DNA from 3 places in the Nostoc sp. TCL26-01 genome. Region 1 is predicted to be linked to each of the others. Evidence: predicted binding sites of a transcription regulator. Region 1 holds the regulator's gene; each other region holds the start of a gene.
The links. Region 1 encodes HrcA, which represses chaperone genes, less so after heat shock. Its sites were predicted from a motif close to TTAGCACTCNNGANTCNNGAGTGCTAA; they were not measured.

Region 1 (7,163 bases):
CATTGCTGTAGAAAGTGGATCAGAAAAATTACGCCAAATCATCAACAAAAAGCTACACAATGACGAAATCATCCAAGCCGCAATCAATGCTAAAGCTGGCGGCTTGACAGGGTTGAAACTCTACGGGATGGCTGGTATTCCAGGGGAAGAACCGGAGGATTTAGAAGCAACTGTCACGATGATGCGTAGTATCAAAAAAGCTGCGCCTGGATTACGCTTAACCTATGGCTGTAGTACCTTCGTCCCTAAAGCCCACACACCATTCCAATGGTACGGTATAAATCGTCAAGCAGAAAAACGGTTGCAATTTTTACAAAAAAATTTAAAACCACAGGGCATAGATTTTCGCCCAGAGAGCTATAATTGGTCGATTATACAAGCATTGATATCGAGAGGCGATCGCCGAATTTCTCAACTCCTGGAACTTACTCGTGACTTTGGTGATTCTTTGGGGAGTTACAAGCGTGCTTTTAAACAACTCAAAGGACAAATCCCCGACTTAGATTTTTACGTCCACAGCAATTGGTCAACCGAGCAAATATTACCTTGGCATCACTTGCAAGGAGCCTTACCACAGTCTACACTACTAAAGCATTTGGCTGAAGCCAACAGTTATTTCCCTAAAACACTCCAGCCATTAAATTCATCGCTGACAAGTTAATGCAAAACACCGCCGAGTATTACTGCGCCTATTGTGGCGAACCCAACCTCACCTTTATTGATTTAAGTGCTGGTGGACAGCAATCTTACGTCGAAGATTGTCAAGTTTGTTGTCGTCCGAATATCCTATATATTCGTGTAGATGAAGACACCCTAGACATCGAAATCGATACAGAATACGAAGGCTAATTTTAACTAACACAACGTTTTGATGTGTTTGTAAATTACGTAGCTTGCTTCCGCGTAGCGGTATTACGTAGCTTGCTTCCCGTAGGGTATTACGAATTACGAATTACGAATTATCAATAGTTTCATGCTGCACTTTCAACATTCCTCAATCATTAACGCACCACCAGAAGTAGTTTGGAAATTCCACGAAAGACAGGATATTTTGCAACTGCTAACTCCACCTTGGCAACCAGTGCAAGTAGTCCGCCGAGAGGGAGGATTAGAAGTCGGTGCAATTACAGAGTTTAAACTATTTATTGGACTTGTACCTTTAACTTGGCTAGCACGTCACACCGAATGCGAACAATACCGCTTATTTACCGATGTCCAAATATCGGGGCCTTTTGAATCTTGGATACATCGCCATCAATTTATCTTAGAAAATGGCAAAACCAGATTAACTGATGCGATTTCCTACATTATGCCCGGTGGCGACACAGTAGAATTTATCAGTGGTTGGTTAGTACAAGCACAATTAGAAGCCATGTTTCGTTATCGTCACTTTGTCACAAAACGGGAATGTGAATCACGGTAATGCAGTTTTACTCAGTAAACAATGGGTAACTCGATGCTAAATTCAGTTCCCCAAGCTGGATCAGACATAACATTAATTTGACCCCCATGACTCTCGATAATTTGATAACTAATCGATAATCCTAATCCTGTTCCTTTACCAACTGGTTTAGTGCTGAAAAAGGGGTCAAATATCTGATCATGAATCTGGCTGGGGATGCCGCTACCATTATCCTTGATGCGAATTGTAATATAGCGATCGCTCAGTTGCTCTGTCCGAATCCAGATCCGACAAGGATGATTTTGCCCTGGTTCAGCCTCTTCTAAAGCATCTATCGCATTATTTAATAAATTCATAAACACTTGATTGAGTTGCCCTGGTGAACAATAAATCCAAGGTAACTCCCCATATTCTTTAATTACTTCAATACCATTATGGCGATCGCTAGGGTTAAGACGATTTTGTAAAATCATCAATGCCGCATCTATACCCTCATGAATATCAACCGCTTTTGATGTTGCTTCGTCTAAGCGAGAAAAGTTTCGCAAAGATTTGACAATCTCGGCAATTCGTTCGGAACCTGTTTGCATAGACTGGAGTAATTTTTGCATATCCTTTTGCAGAAACTCCAGATCAATAACTTTAATTTCCTGCTGAATCACTTGGCTAGGATGGGGATATTCTTTTTGATAGAGTTGAATCAATTTAATTAGATCATAATAGTATTCCCTAGCATGAATCAAATTACCATAAATAAAGCTAATCGGATTATTAATTTCATGGGCAATCCCTGCTACTAACTGCCTTAATCCCGACATCTTTTCTTTTTGAACAACTTCTAGAGCATTTTGCAATTTGATTAAAGTTTGTTTTAAAGTTTCATTGGAACGAGCAAATTCTGCCTGGATAGTTTGGCGGTGCTGAATTTCTTTACTGAGGGCATGAATTTTTTGATTCAGGACAACGAATTGATCACTTGTGCGCTTTTCTAAACGTAGTAAATTGATTGCCGGACATTGATGCGATCGCGGTTGAAGTACAGCCCCTTGACTACGACAAGCGATTCCCTCTCCTTGAGCTTGGTGGATAGTTATAGCTCCCAAAATCATTTGGCGACTTTGAGAGCAAACTTGCAAATAGTCAATAACTTTTTCTGGCGAATCCGTGACAAACTCAGTCAGACATTGACCAATTAGTACTTTACTAGTTTTACTAAAAAGTTTGACAGCAGGTTGATTAACTGCCAAAATTTCACCTGTGCTACTAACCAGCAACATAGGTTCTGGTAAAACCTGGGCAAACATTAAAAATTGATCAGGTGTCATGATAGTGAGGTGTTGCAGCACGAATCTTTACTTTTGTTAACAGGGAAGAGTGATGCGATAAAAGTGAAGATACTCAGCTATATTTTCAAAGATAAACTTCAGCCGGGACATATTCCAGAGAAAGAATTATACTCTCGAATTGTCCCGTTTCTAACTCCTATTCTGCTTTGAAATATTCTTGTCCTGCAAACTCATTTAATGCTTCACTAGGTTGAAGATAAATGACGATTGTGCATTCCTGAGCGCCTCTGGCGATGGTGTCTTGTAACTCGACTCTCGCGTAGCCAAGACTATCTGCGGCGATCGCTCCAAAGATATTTGATGTCATCACACACATAGCTTCTCGCCCTTCTACCTGTTCTGCAAATGGGCATTTGCGATTACCTAAAACAATCTTTTCATCCGTTTCTTCGATCACGTAAAAGTCACCTTGAATCCGGCGTTTCCAATCTACGAGAACAGCAGTTACCTGCTCACGAGAAAGATTTGACACTTGCAAAGCATTTTTGTAAAGCTGATTAACGTGTTGACCTGTGCGATAGCCGACTACATTTAAAAAGCCTGCGGCTTCTTCAATCCCAATCACATCTTGTAAGGTTCCTGCTAATTCTCGAATCATTGAGCGCAGAAACTGATCACGCTCAATTGGTAACTCTAAAGACTCTATCTGGTTGTTGAGCAAAGATACATTGACCATGATGTTTATTTTCTGAGTGTTAAATATAAAACAGGCATCAATGGTGCTTAGTTAATTAATTACCACGTATACCCAAGATAGTTTTCCCTTACTACTGACAAAACTAACCTCAATAGATAAGCATTTAAGAAAATTTATATATGTTAAAGGCTTCTTATAAAAAGGATGAAGCCGAAGGTAGTCTACAGAACTTACGCACTCAACCAAAAAACCCTTTTTCCCTACATCCCTACACCCCGCTTTCCCCGAATTTCTCACGAAATTGATAAAACCGGAGTACAGAGGCTGTAGGGGCGGGTTCACAAATATGCTTCAATCATTCACGAATATCTCATGAACCCGCCCCTACCGTTTTGTAAGAAATGCAGGTTTCACCCGTTATTTTTGGGTTGAAACAGTGTTAGTGATGACATCTGCATTCGCTGCTGGTAAGAGTGGACGCAAGCATAAATAAATTAAAGGGCCGAACAGGGGTATGACAGCAAATAACCAAAAAAGCTGCTGATTTTGCCAACCGCGACGCGCCATATCATCTCCTAGCAGTGTGGGAAATAATAAGCAAAGTAGGCAAAAATCTAGGCTCATGACATGAATAAAACGGTTAGTTTGCCACTGTTGGACGAAATTGCTCCAATCACTAGATTGCAAACCATAAGCAACAAGAATTACTGCGCCTATCGTGAGAATAACACCAGTTACACGAGAATCTAGTAACTTGATCAAGCTAGTCTTTGCACCAATAAATTCAGGATTGGGTTCTCGCAAAGCTAAATAGGGTAAAAGCGCAAACGCACCAACAGCGAAGGAAGCTGTTGCAAACGGCCAAGCGCGGATTTTCTGTCCTCGGCCATCGATAAACAGCATAGCGCTGTAAATCATAGGCCAGATACCCATGAGGTTAAATAATGCGATTACTAGGGGGTTAATACCTTGCCATTGACCAAGAGAAAGGTTTTTAATTAGCTCAACTGTATCAGGTTGATCAGGAGGAGCGAAGACAAAAGCATAAGTAATGAATCCTAACCACAGCACCCCCAAGGCAATTTTTCTGACCATAAATTTAGATGTAATTAACTAACTCCAAATCCAGTGTATTCTCGAACATAAGGAGGTTGAAGTCCCAAAATAATATCGTCTTTCGCCACATCTTTGGCTATTAATTTATCGGCAATTAGTGTATCTGTTTGATTGAGTTGAATCCAAATTTTCTCTTCTCTAATCTCCAAATGAAGTACACAGTTGTAAACCCGTCGGTGTTCATTCCATCCTAAGTCAATTAATAAATAACGATCCTGCTCTAAATCAAAAACTGTTTGTGATTCAATGTCTCCTCCAATGGTTTTTCCCTGAGATTCTTCTGTCAATAACTGTTGAATATATTGGCGGTATTTTGTTAATTTATCCATTTGATGATTACCTCATTTCTAGAATCATAAACTATTAACTTAATTTGATATTTTTTAATAGAAGCCTTGGGTAAATCTCGATAAAAAAACGAGTCATATGCTTCTATAGGGACAGCTAAATATAGAAGACGTTCTGGTTCAGTCTCTTCTAAAACGAGCCGATAATTTAAGAATTTTCCAATTAACTGAAGGCTTCTGAGAGGTAATCAGCCGCAGCCGCGACAACAGCGATCGCATTTTCGTAATCTAGGCGTGTCGGGCCTAAAACCCCCACACTACCTAGTGGAACCGTACCCCGGCGATAGGTGGAAGAAATTAACGAGCAAGTCCGAATCGGTTCTAGGGGGTTTTCTGTGCCAATTCGCACCGTCACCTTCGATTTATTTGGATCTTCTAATTCCGGTTGTGCAAATATTAATCGCCACAACTGCTCTTGTTCTTCTTCCAACAGTTGTATAATTGTTTTCACCTGATTAAGTTGGGAAAACTCTGGCTGACGCAACACTTCAGCCACACCCCGCACCATAATTTGCGTTGCGGCTGGTGCAAGCGTGCGATGTGCTAATTCTGGGACTAAATTTCTCAGAAACTCTCCATAACGTTGAAATTCCTGGTCTAATTGACTCCAATCCAGAGCGTTAATTTCTAATAGACTCCGCCCTCGTAAGTGGCTATTCAAAAAGTTAGAAACAATTTGTAACTCACGATCAATCACCTCTGGATCGGGCTTGGTTTCTCCTCTGGCCGGGGGTAAATCCATTAATTTGGAATGGGTTTCATAATTATCTGTCACCACAATCAGCATGATTCGTCCCGTTTCTATCTGCATTAATTGCAGATGTCGTATACTGGCTGTATTAGTTTGTGGCATAGTGATTAAGCTAATACATCCGCTTAAACTAGCCAATATCTGCGCTGCTCCCTGCAAGAGAATTTCTAAGCTCCAATCTTCCCACTGGAGACGCTGTTGCAGGGCTAGTTCGACCTCTTTGGCTAAAACTTCGGATGGGGTTATTAGCTGGTCAACATAAATCCGATAACCTGAGTCTGAAGGTACTCGTCCGGCTGAGGTGTGTGGTTGGTATAATAACCCAGATTTTTCTAGTACCCCCATCACATTCCGAATTGTTGCCGAACTCACACCCAGATCGTACTCATCAACCAAAGCTTTTGAACCAACAGGCTCGGCTGTAGCAATGTAATGACGTACTGTTGCCCAAAGTATATGCTGTTGTCGATTAGTCAACTGAACTTGCATAGGTATTTTTGACGGAAGGCAAACTGTGAAAAATTGTGAGATTCTTGAGTAAAAAATTAATAATAGTTAATTAAGAGAGCAATATATCTAAATTCTATTGTAATAACCATTATTAAACTGTTCTGGCTGCTATGGCGTTGACGAAATTGATTTTGGCCAAAATTTTTGTCTAGGGCGTATTTAGTTTTATAAGTATTTTTACATAAATAAAATACTAAATTGTATTCTAAAGTACGTAATTTTGATGATTTGTGATAGATTTACTTTCATATAATGCCCTTGTAGATCAGCTTTATTAACTCTCACCCCTCTAAATACAAATTATGTAACTTTTGTCAACAATAACACAGCCAAGCTGAAATTTAATCTTCCAACTTGGTGATGTTTGATTTGCCAAAACCAAAGATTAATACTGAGGAATTGAGGAGTCTACTAAAACTGAATAGGCATCAATACCACCAGCAATATTTTTCACATTTGTAAAACCTTGACTCACCAACCACTCACACATCTGAGCAGAACGCATACCGTGGTGGCACAAAACTAGAGTTTCGGCTTCAGAGTTAAGTATAGAGTGGATTTGTTGTCCCCACTGAGCATATTCACTCAGAGGTAGGTTGATAAAGCCATGAATCCTTGCCAGGGCTATTTCTTGCGGTTCCCGGACATCTACTAACTGAATATTTGCATCCTCTGTTGCCAGACGTTGCGCTAATTCCTCTACACTAATCTGAGTAATTGGTTGACCAGAACTTTTCCCTGTCATGAGGTTTTTGTAAACAATCCGATATTATTTATGTTGGCAGAAAACGGGAGAAGTAGGAAACATGAATACGCAACGCTCATTCTCTGGTTTCTTCATAGCAGGTGCGATCGCCCTCATCTTAGCAGCGATCGCTGGCTTTTATTGGTTCTTTGCTAAAAGTCCCGTTAACTTGATTGCATCTACTTCCCAACCTCAAGCGGCGATATTTGTGTCGCAACTTGCCCCTGTGACGGTTTCTCTCCTGGTTAACCCAGACCGCTTACAATCATTGGCAGGTACGGGAGAATTATCTAAACTCAAAACTAGTTT
Region 2 (7,163 bases), 1.9 Mb from region 1:
CTAATTCCGTTGATGAATTAGGTGTATTTGTTGTAGATGATGCTAACGGCAACATCAATGGTATTGCTCCTGGTGCAGCAGGCTACACTCAAGCCGCACTACAACGAGCTAGAGTAATTTTCTCGACTATAGCCAACAATCCCAACGGCTTTAATTCTAATAATTTAGCAAGTTTACTAGAATTTACTTCTGGTGATAATTTAAGATTTTATCTCGTCAAAAATAGTACAACTGATGCTGTACAAGCAGGTTTAACTCCCATCACAAATGTGTTATTTGCTAATGCGACAACCACAAAAGTCACTAATTTAGGTAATAATGCTTTCTCTATAGGTTGGGAGAGTGGATTTGGTAATACCAATGATTTTCAAGATTTGGTAGTCAGGATTCAGACCACAAATCAAAACTTACCTTTGGGGATAAATTTACAAGGTCGCATACAAGGGGAATTAATTGATTTACGGGGATTAACACCACTAGTAAAAGCTGATTTTGTTGTGAATAGAGAAGCCGCTTACAACAACTTTATTGGCTTCTATCAAGTAACTAATGAAGATGGTGGCATTGATACCAATAGTGATGGTACAGCCGATATTCTTCCTGGACAAGCTGGTTATACTCAAGCTGCCATTCGTAATCGAATTTCTGGGATAGATTTAACAGTAAATAATCAAGGAACTGCAACTTATACTGGTAATTTTCAACCGGGTTCTTTACTTGCACCATTCATCATTGTTAATGGTAGACCAGAGGCGATTCTTGATAGTAATGCCAATAATGATCCCGCAGTTTATTTCCCATTCTTAGGTGCTAACACCGACAAAGTTGACCATATTAGACTATTGGCAAATAACGTCTTTGGTTTTGAAGATTTACCAAATGGCGGTGATCAAGATTTCAACGATACCATTGTGCGAGTCAATCTTAGTATTGCTTAAGAGCAGCATTATTTGGCGATCGCTAAGATTAATGGAGCATGGGAAAATGGTAATTTTTACCAATTCACCCAAATTGTTGAAGCTATCAGCTGTCAGTTAGTTTTTCCCAGCTGACAGCTGAAGTGCTGATAACTACTTAAGCCATTTGATTTTCAATCGCCCACCGCGCTAGTTCAGTGCGGTTGTGGAGATTAGTTTTGCCCAACATATTGGACACGTGGCTTTCTACAGTGCGCTGACTAACATTTAATTCTTCAGCGATTTCTCGGTTAGCTAAACCCCTGGCTACAAACTGTACTACCTTCAGTTCGGTTGGGGTTAACTGCACATCAAAAGGAACCTGGATGCGGGAACCATTTTCCCCGCCTTTGGCTTGGTGTTCCTTCCAACGGATAGTTTGCTTGAGTGAAGATTCTACTTGGGCTACGAGTTCTTCTGGTTCAAAGGGTTTGACCATATAAACATCCGCACCTTTGTTCAGACCTTTAACTCGGTCTGCACTTTGTCCTTTTGCGGAAAGGAAAAGAACTGGAATCCAACTGGTGCGTTCGTTTTGCCGGACTTGTTCTACAAAGGTATATCCGTCCATTTCTGGCATCATCACGTCGCAGATGATCATATCTGGAACATCGTGTTCAAGTATTTCCAGAGCTTCTCGTCCGTTTTCCGCAGTGATGACTTCATATCCTCTGAATTCTAAATAATCCTTCACCAGCAAGATGAGGTTAGGGTCATCATCAATCAATAGAAGTCGTTTGTGATCTTTCATGCTGGGTTCTTTCATAGCAGTGGCACTTGTCGCGCTTCGATCCATCAAGGTCTTGAATGGTTATCCTTTTATGGTGGATTGTTGAGATGTTGTCATTTTTCCCACTTAACTAGCCCTTTCTTTGTTGGAGTCTTGAGAGTGGCTTTCACTGGCTGTGAAACCACTAGTGCATTAGCAATATTCCAGTAAGGACACGTAGAGCAGTATATTATAATGCGCTATTATATATCCCTTTGAAAGTGGCGGGTGAAAAAACACTGATTAAATAATAATCTTTCTAGTTCACAAGTAAGTATTGGCTTAAGATGACCCTAGCTGCAACATAACCCGCGCTTTCATTAGGCTTACTGCTTTACAATATCTTGTGGATATTCAGCATTAGATTTAGACATTCACAAGCAAGTCAGGGAGTTGTTGGCAAAGGATGGGGTAAAAATGCTTATTCTTGCACCACCATTATGCCTATCAAGTGTTGTTCGATGATCCGCTCAATAACCTCCGGGTTTGCTTGGCAATACCATACACTTCCGGGTAGACAACTATTATCGGTCTAGAACAACAAACTCGCAAGCGATAAGCTTAAGTTTTGTTGCACTAAACCACTGTATTGTTACTCATTAAGCGGCTCTCTGATTACTGTTCTATAACAATTTCTCCACTTTGCAAATAAAGTTATCCATATAAAAATATTCGTTACTTATAGAAAAGAACCTGAAAAATACGAATAATTAGGGATTAATACTTACGGGAATGTAATGGAGTGTATATACGGGGACGGAGAATTGGTAAATAGTCATTGGTCAATAGTCAATGGTCAATAGTCAATAGTCAATAGTCAATAGTCAATGGTCATTGGTCATTAGTCAAAACTCAGGACTCCCCCACCCCCCCACTCCCTCACTCCCCCCACTCCCCCCACTCCCCCCACTCCCTCACTCCCCCCACTCCCTCACTCCCCCACTCCCCCCACTCAGCACTCCCTCACTCCCTCACTCCCCCACTCCCCATTCCTTCTCTTAGTTCGGAAACCCGTACACTTGGAAATATTGCCATTGTGGGGTTTTCTTCGGTAGATTAGCACTCAGGAGTTGAGAGTGCTAACTCTGGAGAAATTTAAATATGGCAGCTGTATCTCTAAGCGTATCCACAGTAAAACCTTTAGGCGATCGCGTGTTTGTTAAAGTGAGCGCCTCTGAAGAAAAGACCGCAGGTGGTCTGTATTTGCCCGACACGGCGAAAGAAAAGCCCCAAGTAGGTGAAGTAGTCGCTCTTGGCCCTGGCAGACGTAATGATGACGGTAGCCGTCAAGAATTGGAAGTCAAAGTTGGTGATAAGGTGCTGTACTCCAAGTACGCTGGCACTGACATCAAGCTGGGAACTGAAGAATATGTACTGCTCTCTGAAAAAGATATTTTAGCAGTGGTTGGGTAATTGACCAATTACCAAATTTCAAGACAAAACAATTGACTTAACTTCCACACATCGAGACACCTATGGCAAAGCGCATTATCTACAACGAAAACGCCCGTCGCGCCCTGGAGCGAGGTATTGACATCCTGGCTGAAGCTGTGGCTGTTACCCTTGGTCCCAAAGGTCGTAACGTAGTACTAGAAAAGAAATTTGGTGCGCCACAAATCGTTAACGATGGTGTCACCATTGCTAAAGAAATCGAATTAGAAGATCATATTGAAAACACTGGCGTGGCTTTGATTCGTCAAGCTGCTTCCAAAACCAACGACGCAGCAGGCGATGGTACAACCACTGCTACCGTTTTGGCTCATGCAATTGTTAAAGAAGGTCTAAGAAACGTAGCAGCAGGCGCTAACGCTATTTCCTTGAAGCGCGGTATTGATAAAGCTACCAGTTTCTTAGTAGATAGAATTAAAGAACACGCTCGCCCTGTAGAAGATTCTAAAGCGATCGCTCAAGTTGGGTCAATTTCTGCTGGTAACGACGATGAAGTCGGTCAGATGATTGCTCAAGCGATGGACAAAGTTGGTAAGGAAGGCGTAATTTCCCTAGAAGAAGGTAAGTCTGTAACTACCGAGTTGGAAATTACTGAAGGGATGCGCTTTGACAAAGGCTATATCTCTCCTTACTTTGCCACCGACCCTGAACGGATGGAAGCGATTTTTGATGAGCCTTTCTTACTATTAACAGATAAGAAAATTGCTCTAGTACAAGACCTAGTACCAGTTCTCGAACAAGTAGCTCGTTCTGGTCGTCCTTTGGTGATTATCGCTGAAGATATCGAAAAAGAAGCTTTAGCAACCCTTGTAGTTAACCGCTTGCGCGGTGTACTGAATGTAGCTGCTGTTAAGGCTCCTGGCTTTGGCGATCGCCGCAAAGCTATGCTAGAAGATATCGCTATCCTCACCGGCGGCCAACTGATTACCGAAGATGCTGGTTTGAAACTGGACAACACCAAGCTAGAAAGTTTGGGTAAAGCTCGTCGCGTCACCATTACCAAGGACAACACCACAATTGTTGCTGAAGGTAACGACGTTGCCGTTAAAGCTCGTGTAGAACAAATTCGTCGTCAAATCGAAGAAACTGAATCTTCCTACGACAAAGAAAAACTGCAAGAGCGTCTAGCAAAACTCTCCGGTGGTGTGGCTGTGGTCAAAGTAGGTGCAGCCACCGAAACCGAAATGAAGGATAAGAAACTCCGCCTAGAAGACGCTATCAACGCTACCAAGGCTGCTGTAGAAGAAGGTATCGTTCCTGGTGGTGGTACAACTCTAGCTCACCTAGCTCCTGAACTCGATGCTTGGGCAAATGCTAACCTCAAGGATGAAGAGTTGACTGGTGCGTTGATTGTCGCTCGTGCATTACCCGCACCTTTAAAGAGAATTGCAGAAAACGCAGGTCAAAATGGTGCTGTGATTGCTGAACGTGTGAAAGAAAAAGCCTTCAACGTCGGCTACAACGCTGCAACCAACGAATTCGTTGACTTGTTAGAAGCTGGTATTGTTGACCCTGCGAAAGTAACTCGTTCTGCACTGCAAAACGCTGCTTCTATCGCTGGGATGGTGTTGACAACCGAATGTATCGTAGTTGACAAGCCAGAACCCAAAGACGGCGCTCCTGCTGGCGCTGGCGCTGGCGGCGGTGACTTCGATTACTAATATTTTGTAGTCGGGTAAGTTTTTAAAAACAGCTGCTTCTTTTGTGGAGGCGGCTGTTTTTTGTTTTGAAACCCATAAACACCTACTTCAATTCAACTCACAACTAAAAGTTCATCCAGTTTATTTTTTAAGTCTAAAGACTATACAGAAAATTTCCGTGTAAGAAATAGTTAGGCTGTATATCCAAAATTAGGTACGCTTATGTTAAGGACTATCAGGTAAACAACTTCCGGCAGCAACATGGAAAGAAACGACTTGATTAAGCAATACTATGAGGAACTTTATGAGAATGATGTTTTAGAAAGGTATTGAGCATACATTCAGAACGAAGAACCTGAAGATCAGGACTTGTTTGAAAAATACTTAGTTGACATTGATCACAATCCAGCTTTGCTTCAAAGCATTCCAGCGTCTGTAAGAGCCGCCTATGATTACTATTACTGTCTTAATAGATACTGGGTTAGGCTGTACAAGTTACCGTATGAGGATGATGTGACTTATGCTCTAAGAGTAACAACCGATGGTGACGATGGCTGTCTTGAGGTTTATGACCAACACGGTTTAGAGATTGGTGTAGGGCGCACCTACCTAGAGTTAATTAGTTGGGGAAACGTAGACGAAATTCGTACTTATCTGCATGACTATGATTTTCCAGCAAATTTGAATAATAAAGAGCAAATGACAGTCTGGCAATTTGGTGGTTATGCTATCTACAACGGTAGTCCTGAGCGCTGTGTTGTTGTTGCTGAAGAGATTCCCGAAGAGAAGCAAGACGAAGCAATTCAAATCATTTGCGTTGCTACAGGAGTTAGAGAAAAAGCAATTACTGCTGTCCTAGATTCTTTGCCTCGCTCAGTAACCAGAAACATTGCTCAGGAAAAGGCTGAAGATATCTGGCATCAACTGATAACTCTTGGGGTTAAAGCTTCCATAGAAGAGTTTCAGGGCGATCGCTGGGCTATTATCAAGAGAAGTGATTTTACAGACGGTTAGTTAACTCCAGACTGAGTAGAACAGATACAATACATCTTGTCGCACCATACTGGTCTACTGAGGAAACACAATTTTATTCTGTTAATATGGAATTGTTGGTTACCGTACACCAGATGCAATATCCTTTTCATACAGAATCGAAACCAGTGTCAGGGAGTGAGGCGGAAAAGCTTGCTCAGGCGCTAGAGTCTGGTGGTTACGTGGCAGACGAGGCAGCACTCGAACTTGCAAAACGTATTGCTGCTCGTCGCCGTCGGAGACTCCAGAATGCCTCAAAGCAGTAAGTTCGAGGGAGTTGATTTCTCTCAAATGAACCCTGAGAGATTGACCCTCGAAATGGATGTGTCTGGACAAGGATTTCGCTCTGTTCGTGGCGAATTTGTCACCTATTGGCGGCAGGGGCGAGTTCTTCGAGAAGTCAACGCAAATATTAGTCAGTGCTGGATTCTACAGTTTGAGGGGTCATTGGTCGGGTATATCACGCTGCTTGCAGATAAGCTGACCCTGGAAGATCCAATTCTTCTGAATGAAGGTGTTAAGTACCGAACTTTCCCTGCTGTCAAAATTGGGTTGTTGGCAGTTGATCGCAGAACGAAGGGGGTAGGTCGCCAGCTTCTTGAATGGGCAATTGAATACGTGGCGGCGGAAATCTCCCCAATGCTGGGCGTTCGATTCATGACGGTTGATGCACTCTATGACCCGGATGTTGAGCCTCCCTACGATGCTTCAGGATTTTATCGAAGGATTGGATTTCGATTTGCTGCTCCAAATGAGGAATTACCACCTACAGAGCCATACCGAACGTTGTATCTGGATCTGAAGCCTGTCATTGATCTGTTAGATAGTCAGGATATCGATTCCACATGATGCCTAGTCGTGGAGTCACAGCCTAACAACACAGTGGATCGGACGGTAGAGAGATTTCGCGCTTCGTTTCAGGCATATCTGCCGCCGCTCACTTTAGCCGTTAGTCTTCTAGTTGATCTGTTTTGGTATTTTTATATTTTCTTCAATGAGTGCTGAGTTTTCGCTAAAGAGATTTTCCGCAGAGTTTATAAAAGCCTTACAAGATTTTGGCGAGACTGCATACGATTTGTTCTGAGCATCAGATATAGTTGACGACTATGATTTTTGGACTGAAGATAAAATCGAGGAAGAATTCTTCTCGCAGGGTAAATCTGAATTTCAAGATTTTCCAAGGGAATTGATGTTGTTGATCTTGTCTGAGGGATGTGAGATATGAGGAGATAGTCGTAAGATTATTTATCGGGTATTGCGGAAGGACATTATGCAAGAGTCTACCGTTTATCGCTCAATCTGGAAAGAGGCTGAAGA
Region 3 (7,163 bases), 2.8 Mb from region 1:
GTTATTTGCCCATATTCCAAGCCCAACTACTAGATTTAGCAGCACTGGGATTATGGTTGCGGCAAGATGCTTTGTGTGTAGGATTATCTATTCCTAGCTTGAGTTGGCAGCTAATTGATGAGGAGGATTGGGCGACTAGCTGGAAACAATACTGGCATCCACAGGAAATAGGCGATCGCTTTCTCATCAATCCGGCATGGCTACCTTTACCAGAAAACTCAGATCGCTTAGTCATTCGTCTTGATCCCGGTGTTGCATTTGGTACTGGCAATCATGCGACAACCCAACTGTGTCTAGAATCTCTGGAAATGCGCCTCAGTCAAGTTCCTCAATCTTTTACGAATACAGGTAGTAAACAAGAGTCTGTCATTATTGCAGATATTGGTTGTGGTTCTGGTATTCTGGCGATCGGTGCTGTCTTATTGGGAGCAGAGAAAGTTTATGCCGTGGATACTGATCCCTTAGCAGTCCAGTCAACTTTCAGCAATCGCGCTCTCAACGATGTTAGCCCAGAACGTTTAGTACCCGCAGAAGGTAGTGTAGACATTTTAAAGAAACTAATTGCACAGCCTGTAGATGGAATTGTCTGCAATATTTTAGCTGATGTGATCATTCAATTAGTGCCAGAAATTAGTGAGATTACTAAACCTAGTACTTGGGCAATTTTTAGCGGTATTTTAGTTGAGCAATCTAACTCCGTTGTTGATGCTTTAGAGAAACATGGTTGGGTTGTGGCTACCATGTGGAAGCGCAAAGAATGGTGTTGTTTAAACGTGCGACGTTCTTAAAAGAAAGTTGGATGGGAGAGCAAGCTTTTTTACTGAGACTATGCTGCTTTAGTTAAAATATTTAGATATAGTCTTTTTTCATCTGAACTCAGCAATACTATGACGCTTCAGAACTTGGAATCAGAATTACTGGCTTTAACACCAAATGAAAAAGCACAGGCAATTCAGCTACTTGCTCAAAGCTTAGGCAACTCTTGGCGAGGGATTGAAAAAACTCCAGGAATATGTGGTGGCGATGCGTGTATCGCCACCACATATTCCTGTCTGGGTTTTAATTAATGCTCGTAGGTTAGGTATTAGTGAAGCTCAACTTTTGAAAGATTATCCGACTCTATCGGCAACTGACTTAACTAACGCTTGGGTTTATGCCACTGTATATCAAGAAGAAATTGATACAGCTATTCGGGAAAATGAAGAGGAATAATGGCTCGTTTGTACGCAGATGAACTGCCAAATAATTCTAGCGTTCTTGATTAGGTAAGTAAGTTACCAAAAAATTCTAAAATCCCAACTTAATAATTATTAATATGTAGAGATACAAAAAATTGTATCTCTACCTTAACATTGCTTAAAAGAAACTTTGTAGATGCTGGATTAGCTGTGGTGCTTGTACCACACCCTCAATACGCTCCACTGGCTGACCTTGCTTGAACAATACAAGGGTTGGTAGAGCAGTAATTTGATACTTGGTGGCTAATTCTGTGTATTTTTCAGTGTCAATTTTAACAATGCGTAAATTGTCTTTAAGTTGAGCATTTACCTGCTGTAAAATTCCAGTCATCATCTGACAAGGACCACACCAGTCAGCGTAAAAATCTACTAAAACAGGTACATCAGAACCAGATAGCATCTCTTCAAAGCTGTTGAATTGTTTTTTAGTAGTCATATGACACACACCAATTATTTATTGATTGAATTCAATATTAATGTCTGCTTTCTGAAAATGGTGTAACATTATTTTATTTTTATTGTTGCTAAATTTATCGTTCCCATTTCAATAGGGGATAGGGGACAGGGTATTGGGAAAGAAAAATAAAACAATATTCACAATAACCATTAGCACGTTCATAAACTGATTTCCTAAGAGCAGAGGAAACATACGTACTGATTTAATGACATTGTTTATTTCCTAATTGCTGCTAACAGCTTATAGATGTTAATGCTAGCAATATTAGCAGCCTAAAAGAATTATATTTTATTCAGAGGATAAGTACTTAGAGATAATTAATTACACATATTTTTCTTCTGTTGCCTATTGCCTATTGCCTATCTCCACAAATGAACTTAATTTTGTCCAACTACTTATCAGATGTTCCCCAAATCACCATAAGATAATTAGCGCGGTATCTCCAAGATAGAGGAACATAACATGAGTTCATTACAAAATCAGGTAGCTATTGTTACTGGTGCGTCAAGGGGGATTGGTAGAGCGATCGCTCTCCAATTAGCTGCCCAAGGGGCAAAAGTAGTGGTTAATTATGCCAGTTCTAGCACCGCAGCCGATCAGGTAGTTGCAGAAATTACGGGTGCTGGTGGGGAAGCGAACGCGCTACAAGCTGATGTTTCCCAAGCTGATCAAGTAGATGCACTGATCAACACAGTGATGGAAAAGTTTCAACGAGTGGATATTTTGGTGAATAATGCTGGTATCACCCGCGACACTCTACTACTACGCATGAAAACAGAAGATTGGCAAGCCGTAATCGACCTCAATCTCACTGGTGTATTTTTATGTACTCGCGCTGCCAGTAAAATCATGCTGAAGCAGCGTTCTGGTCGCATCATCAACATTACCTCCGTTGCTGGACAAATGGGTAATCCTGGTCAAGCAAACTACAGCGCTGCTAAAGCCGGTGTGATTGGTTTTACCAAAACAGTTGCGAAAGAACTTGCTTCTCGTGGTATCACAGTTAACGCTGTTGCTCCCGGTTTCATCGCTACAGACATGACCAGCAACCTCAAAGCTGACGATATTCTCAAATACATCCCTTTAGGTCGCTACGGTCAACCAGAAGAAATTGCTGGTATGGTACGCTTCCTAGCATCTGACCCCGCCGCCGCTTACATTACTGGTCAAGTCTTTAACGTCGATGGTGGCATGGTGATGGCTTAGACAGTGCTGAGTGCTGAGTCATGAGTGCTGAGTGCTGAGTCATGAGTAGTGAGTACTGAGTGCTGAGTGGGGAGTAATAAGTGGGGAGTGATTTTAGCGATAGTAGATTGTAGCCCTTACTGAGTGCTGATTCAGGAATTTTAATAGAGTCATGAGTTATGCTTTATTGTTGTTTTAAATCTTAATTCCTTACCTTTTCTTAACTCAGCACTCAGCACTCATCACTCAGGACTGTTGGCGGATTCTTTGCCAGACAGTGAAGCCGAGCAGAATGATAATACTGCTGGCTGTGGCAATAATCACCGTCAAAGTCATGCCTTGGATTCTCATTGCCAGCAAATTACAAACTAAGGTTGCTGACCACAAGGTAAATGCAGCGTGACGTTGAGATAATCCCCAAGCGAGTAAGCGGTGGTGTAGGTGGTCTTTGCCAGGGGTGCTGAGGGGGTTTTTTCCTGCTAGCAACCGCCGAATAAATACTTGTGTAGTATCTAATACTGGCAAGAGCAAAAATAAAACTGTAGGGCCGAGAGCAAATAGAGTATTGCGTTGTAGGCTACCTAAAATACTAGTAGCAGCTAACACATAACCAAAAAAGTATGCCCCAGCATCACCCATGATGATTCTGGAGGGGTGAAAATTGTGACGTAAAAAGCCTAAAGCCGCACCTCCCAAGGCAGCCAAAACTAAGGTAGCCGCAGCTCGATTAGGAAACTGGGCAGAAACTCCCAATAAACTCATGGCAGCGATAAAACTAATTCCTCCTGCCAATCCATCCATGCCATCCATCAAGTTAATGGCATTAGTGATGCCCACCACCCAAAGCACGGTGAGCAACATGGAGAGAATAGAGTCAATGGGCGTACCGAAACTCACATTCACACTAATGCCGTTAGCCACCAGCAACAAGGCTGTGATAATTTGCGCCCACAACCGAACAGAGGGGGGTAATCCGAACTGATCGTCTATAAAGCCGACCAAGACTAGGATGGAACCCCCTAGTAAAATAGTCAGTACTTGAGCTAAGACGTTCTGTAGCTCAATGGGTCTTAAAAGGCTAGCTAAGACCAATGCGGCAATCACCCCCGCATAAATAGCTAAACCTCCTGCATTGGGCAAAGGTTCTCGATTGAGTCGTCGGGCGTTGGGTTGATCAGCCCAACCTACCCTTAAGGCAAATTTGCGTACCGTGGGAATTAAACGCCACGTTACTAACCAAGCCAAGATAAACGTGAATACTACTGCCAACCAGCCGGAGCCGCTAGGGTCAGCAATGCCAAGAGACCTAAGGGAGTTGTACAGATTCATCTCCCGATTCAACCATTACTGCCAGTATCCTACATGAGCATCAAGAGTATATTAATCAATTTTTTTGATTTCTATTTGTGATTTCAGTAGTTTGGTTACTTAGCACTCTGAGCCTGTGAGTGCTAAATTGTCTAATGGAAGCGCTAGAGAAAGAAAAAATGGCAAAAATTATTTCATTCGATGAAGAGTCACGGCGGGCTTTAGAACGGGGTGTCAATGCCCTGGCTGATGCTGTGAAAATCACTTTAGGGCCAAAAGGTCGCAACGTTCTGTTAGAAAAAAAATTTGGTACGCCCCAAATTGTCAATGACGGGATTACCGTGGCCAAAGAAATTGAATTAGAAGATCCTTTGGAGAATACTGGGGCTAGACTGATCCAGGAAGTAGCATCTAAAACTAAAGATGTAGCTGGGGATGGTACAACCACGGCTACCGTTTTGGTGCAAGCCTTGATCAAAGAAGGTTTGAAGAACGTCGCTGCTGGTAGTAACCCAGTTAGTTTAAAACGGGGTATTGAGAAAACTACTGAGGCTTTGGTAGAAGAAATTGCCAGAGTTGCCAAGCCAGTCGAAGGCAGTGCGATCGCTCAAGTTGCTACTGTCTCAGCTGGTAACGATGAAGAAGTCGGTAACATGATTGCCGAAGCAGTGGCTAAAGTCACCAAGGACGGTGTAATTACTGTTGAGGAATCAAAATCCCTGACAACGGAACTAGAAGTAGTTGAAGGGATGCAAATTGACAGAGGTTACATTTCCCCCTACTTCGTCACCAACAACGATCGCCTGACGGTGGAATTTGAAAATGCGCGGATTCTGATTACCGATAAGAAAATCAACAGCATCCAAGATTTAGTTCCCATTTTGGAAAAAGTCGCTCGTTTGGGTCAACCTCTGCTGATCATTGCTGAAGATGTAGAAGGAGATGCCCTAGCAACTCTAGTTGTTAACAAAGCGCGGGGTGTACTCTCTGTAGCAGCGATTAAAGCACCGGGATTTGGTGAACGTCGTAAAGCATTGCTGCAAGATATCGCCATTCTTACCGATGGTCAGTTAATTTCCGAAGAAATTGGCTTGAGCTTAGATACAGCCTCCCTGGAAGCCTTGGGAACTGCCCGGAAAATCACAATTGAAAAAGACAACACCACAATTGTTTCTGGAACAACCACCAAGCCAGAAATAGAAAAGCGCATTGCTCAAATCCGTAAACAGTTAGAAGAAACTGATTCCGAATACGATCAGGAAAAATTACAAGAACGCATTGCCAAGTTAGCAGGCGGTGTCGCAGTGATCAAGGTCGGTGCAGCTACTGAAACCGAACTCAAAGACCGCAAACTGCGAATTGAAGACGCACTCAACGCTACCAAGGCGGCTGTGGCTGAAGGTATTGTTCCTGGTGGTGGCAAAACCCTGATTTACTTGGCCTCAAAAGTAGATGCAGTGAAAAATCATCTCGACGAAGAAGCCAGAATCGGTGCTGATATTGTCAAACGGGCGCTAGAAGCTCCTCTACGCCAGATTGCTGACAATGCTGGTGAAGAAGGTTCAATCATTGTTTCTAAGGTTAAAGAGAACAGCAATTTTAACTTCGGTTACAACGCTGCTACGGGAGCATTTGAAGACTTGATTGCTGCTGGTATCATCGACCCCGCAAAAGTTGTACGTTCGGCTTTGCAAAATGCTGCTTCTATTGCTGGTTTGGTTCTCACCACCGAAGCGATTGTGGTAGAGAAACCAGAGAAAAAAGCTCCTCCTGCTCCTGATGGCGGCATGGGTGGCATGGGCGGCATGGGCGGCATGGGCGGCATGGGCGGCATGGGGATGTTCTAAGAATAGGGGATAGGGGATAGGGAATTAGGGGACAAGGGGACAAGGGGACAAGGGGACAAGGGGACAAGGGGACAAGGGGACAAGGGGACAAGGGGACAAGGGGACAAGGGGACAAGGTGAAGGATTTTCCGCCGCTCTCCCCATCCCCCCATCTCCCCATCTCCCCATCCCCCCCCATCTCCCCATCCCCCCATCTCCCCATCTCCCCATCTCCCCATCTCCCCATCCCCCCTCTCCCCAAACGTTAGGGGCAGCTTCCCGGAGATCGCCTGCTTCTTTACAGGTGAACCCAGGGGAACTGCCCCTTAATTTGGCAAAAATTTACTTGATAAAAATTTACTCAGCCGTTGCGAGTTCGGTACTGCCCCGTGTGCGTTTGCGGGTCAAGGTGTTGTACAACATGACACCGATCGCTTTGATTAAGTTGCCTTCTAATTCTTGGAACATCTTCATGTTCACACCAAAGGCGGCGTTAGCTTCATCGACAATGCGATCGCCTGTAGCGTCATCAATGGGCATCTCATCTAAAATTTGCCGATATTTGGCTTTGAATCCCTTCTCATCTGTAATATCTGCAAATTCATAGAATGCAGTTCCTTGCCCATCTGTCAAATTCATCGCTGTCACCGCAATGTTTTTGAGAATTTGTCCCCCAGATAAATCACCTAAATAACGGGTGTAAGAATGAGCAATCAACAATTCTGGTTCTGTTGCTGATATTTCCCGAATACGTTGTACATAAGCCTCACCTGCTGGCGATAGTTTGATTTGTTCGCGCCAGTTTGCACCGTAATAATAGCTCAGGTCTTGCTCTAAGCTGTGCTTACGATTGAGTTGGGGAAAGTTAATTTTAGAAACAATCGGGTGTTGGCTATGCTTTTCCATTTCCTCTTCCATCGCCGAGTAGACGAAGTAAAAGTTAGCCACTAACTTGCGGTAAGAACTTTTTTCTACTACTCCTTTTAAAAAGCACTTGACAAAACCAACGTTTTCTGCCATCGTGTGAGCTTTTTTTGTCCCTACACGCAGTTTGCTTGCTAAATTGCTGCTCATGCTAAACTTCTCAACTTTAAAAAGGTCAACTGCTGGAGTTTTAAATTACAGACAGCTAAAAAATGCCATTAAAAC

Region 2: a site for HrcA is predicted at 2,782-2,808, ahead of groES (co-chaperone GroES). Genes of this name have one in related genera too.
Region 3: a site for HrcA is predicted at 4,309-4,335, ahead of groL (chaperonin GroEL). Genes of this name have one in related genera too.

Annotation. Positions count from the first base shown of each region.
Region 1 covers NZ_CP040297.1:1,033,443-1,040,605, forward strand. Annotated here, with positions in the region: gene FD725_RS04245 (radical SAM protein) at 1-661, shown strand, start outside; gene FD725_RS04250 (CPXCG motif-containing cysteine-rich protein) at 661-849, shown strand; gene FD725_RS04255 (SRPBCC family protein) at 974-1,423, shown strand; gene FD725_RS04260 (ATP-binding protein) at 1,435-2,727, opposite strand; gene FD725_RS04265 (methanogen output domain 1-containing protein) at 2,885-3,424, opposite strand; gene FD725_RS04270 (DUF2834 domain-containing protein) at 3,803-4,480, opposite strand; gene FD725_RS04275 (XisI protein) at 4,495-4,830, opposite strand; gene FD725_RS04280 (element excision factor XisH family protein) at 4,818-5,012, opposite strand; gene hrcA (heat-inducible transcriptional repressor HrcA) at 5,012-6,088, opposite strand; gene FD725_RS04290 (rhodanese-like domain-containing protein) at 6,495-6,854, opposite strand; gene FD725_RS04295 (DUF3352 domain-containing protein) at 6,916-7,163, shown strand, end outside.
Region 2 covers NZ_CP040297.1:2,901,203-2,908,365, forward strand. Annotated here, with positions in the region: gene FD725_RS12420 (Calx-beta domain-containing protein) at 1-938, shown strand, start outside; gene FD725_RS12425 (response regulator transcription factor) at 1,075-1,752, opposite strand; gene groES (co-chaperone GroES) at 2,827-3,138, shown strand; gene groL (chaperonin GroEL) at 3,201-4,835, shown strand; gene FD725_RS12440 (hypothetical protein) at 5,328-5,828, shown strand; gene FD725_RS12445 (hypothetical protein) at 5,975-6,112, shown strand; gene FD725_RS12450 (GNAT family N-acetyltransferase) at 6,096-6,695, shown strand; gene FD725_RS12455 (hypothetical protein) at 7,117-7,163, shown strand, end outside.
Region 3 covers NZ_CP040297.1:3,867,347-3,874,509, reverse strand. Annotated here, with positions in the region: gene prmA (50S ribosomal protein L11 methyltransferase) at 1-788, shown strand, start outside; partial or broken gene FD725_RS16795 (DUF433 domain-containing protein) at 888-1,212, shown strand; gene trxA (thioredoxin) at 1,357-1,674, opposite strand; gene fabG (3-oxoacyl-[acyl-carrier-protein] reductase) at 2,158-2,901, shown strand; gene FD725_RS16780 (MraY family glycosyltransferase) at 3,127-4,209, opposite strand; gene groL (chaperonin GroEL) at 4,368-6,035, shown strand; gene FD725_RS16770 (heme oxygenase (biliverdin-producing)) at 6,372-7,088, opposite strand.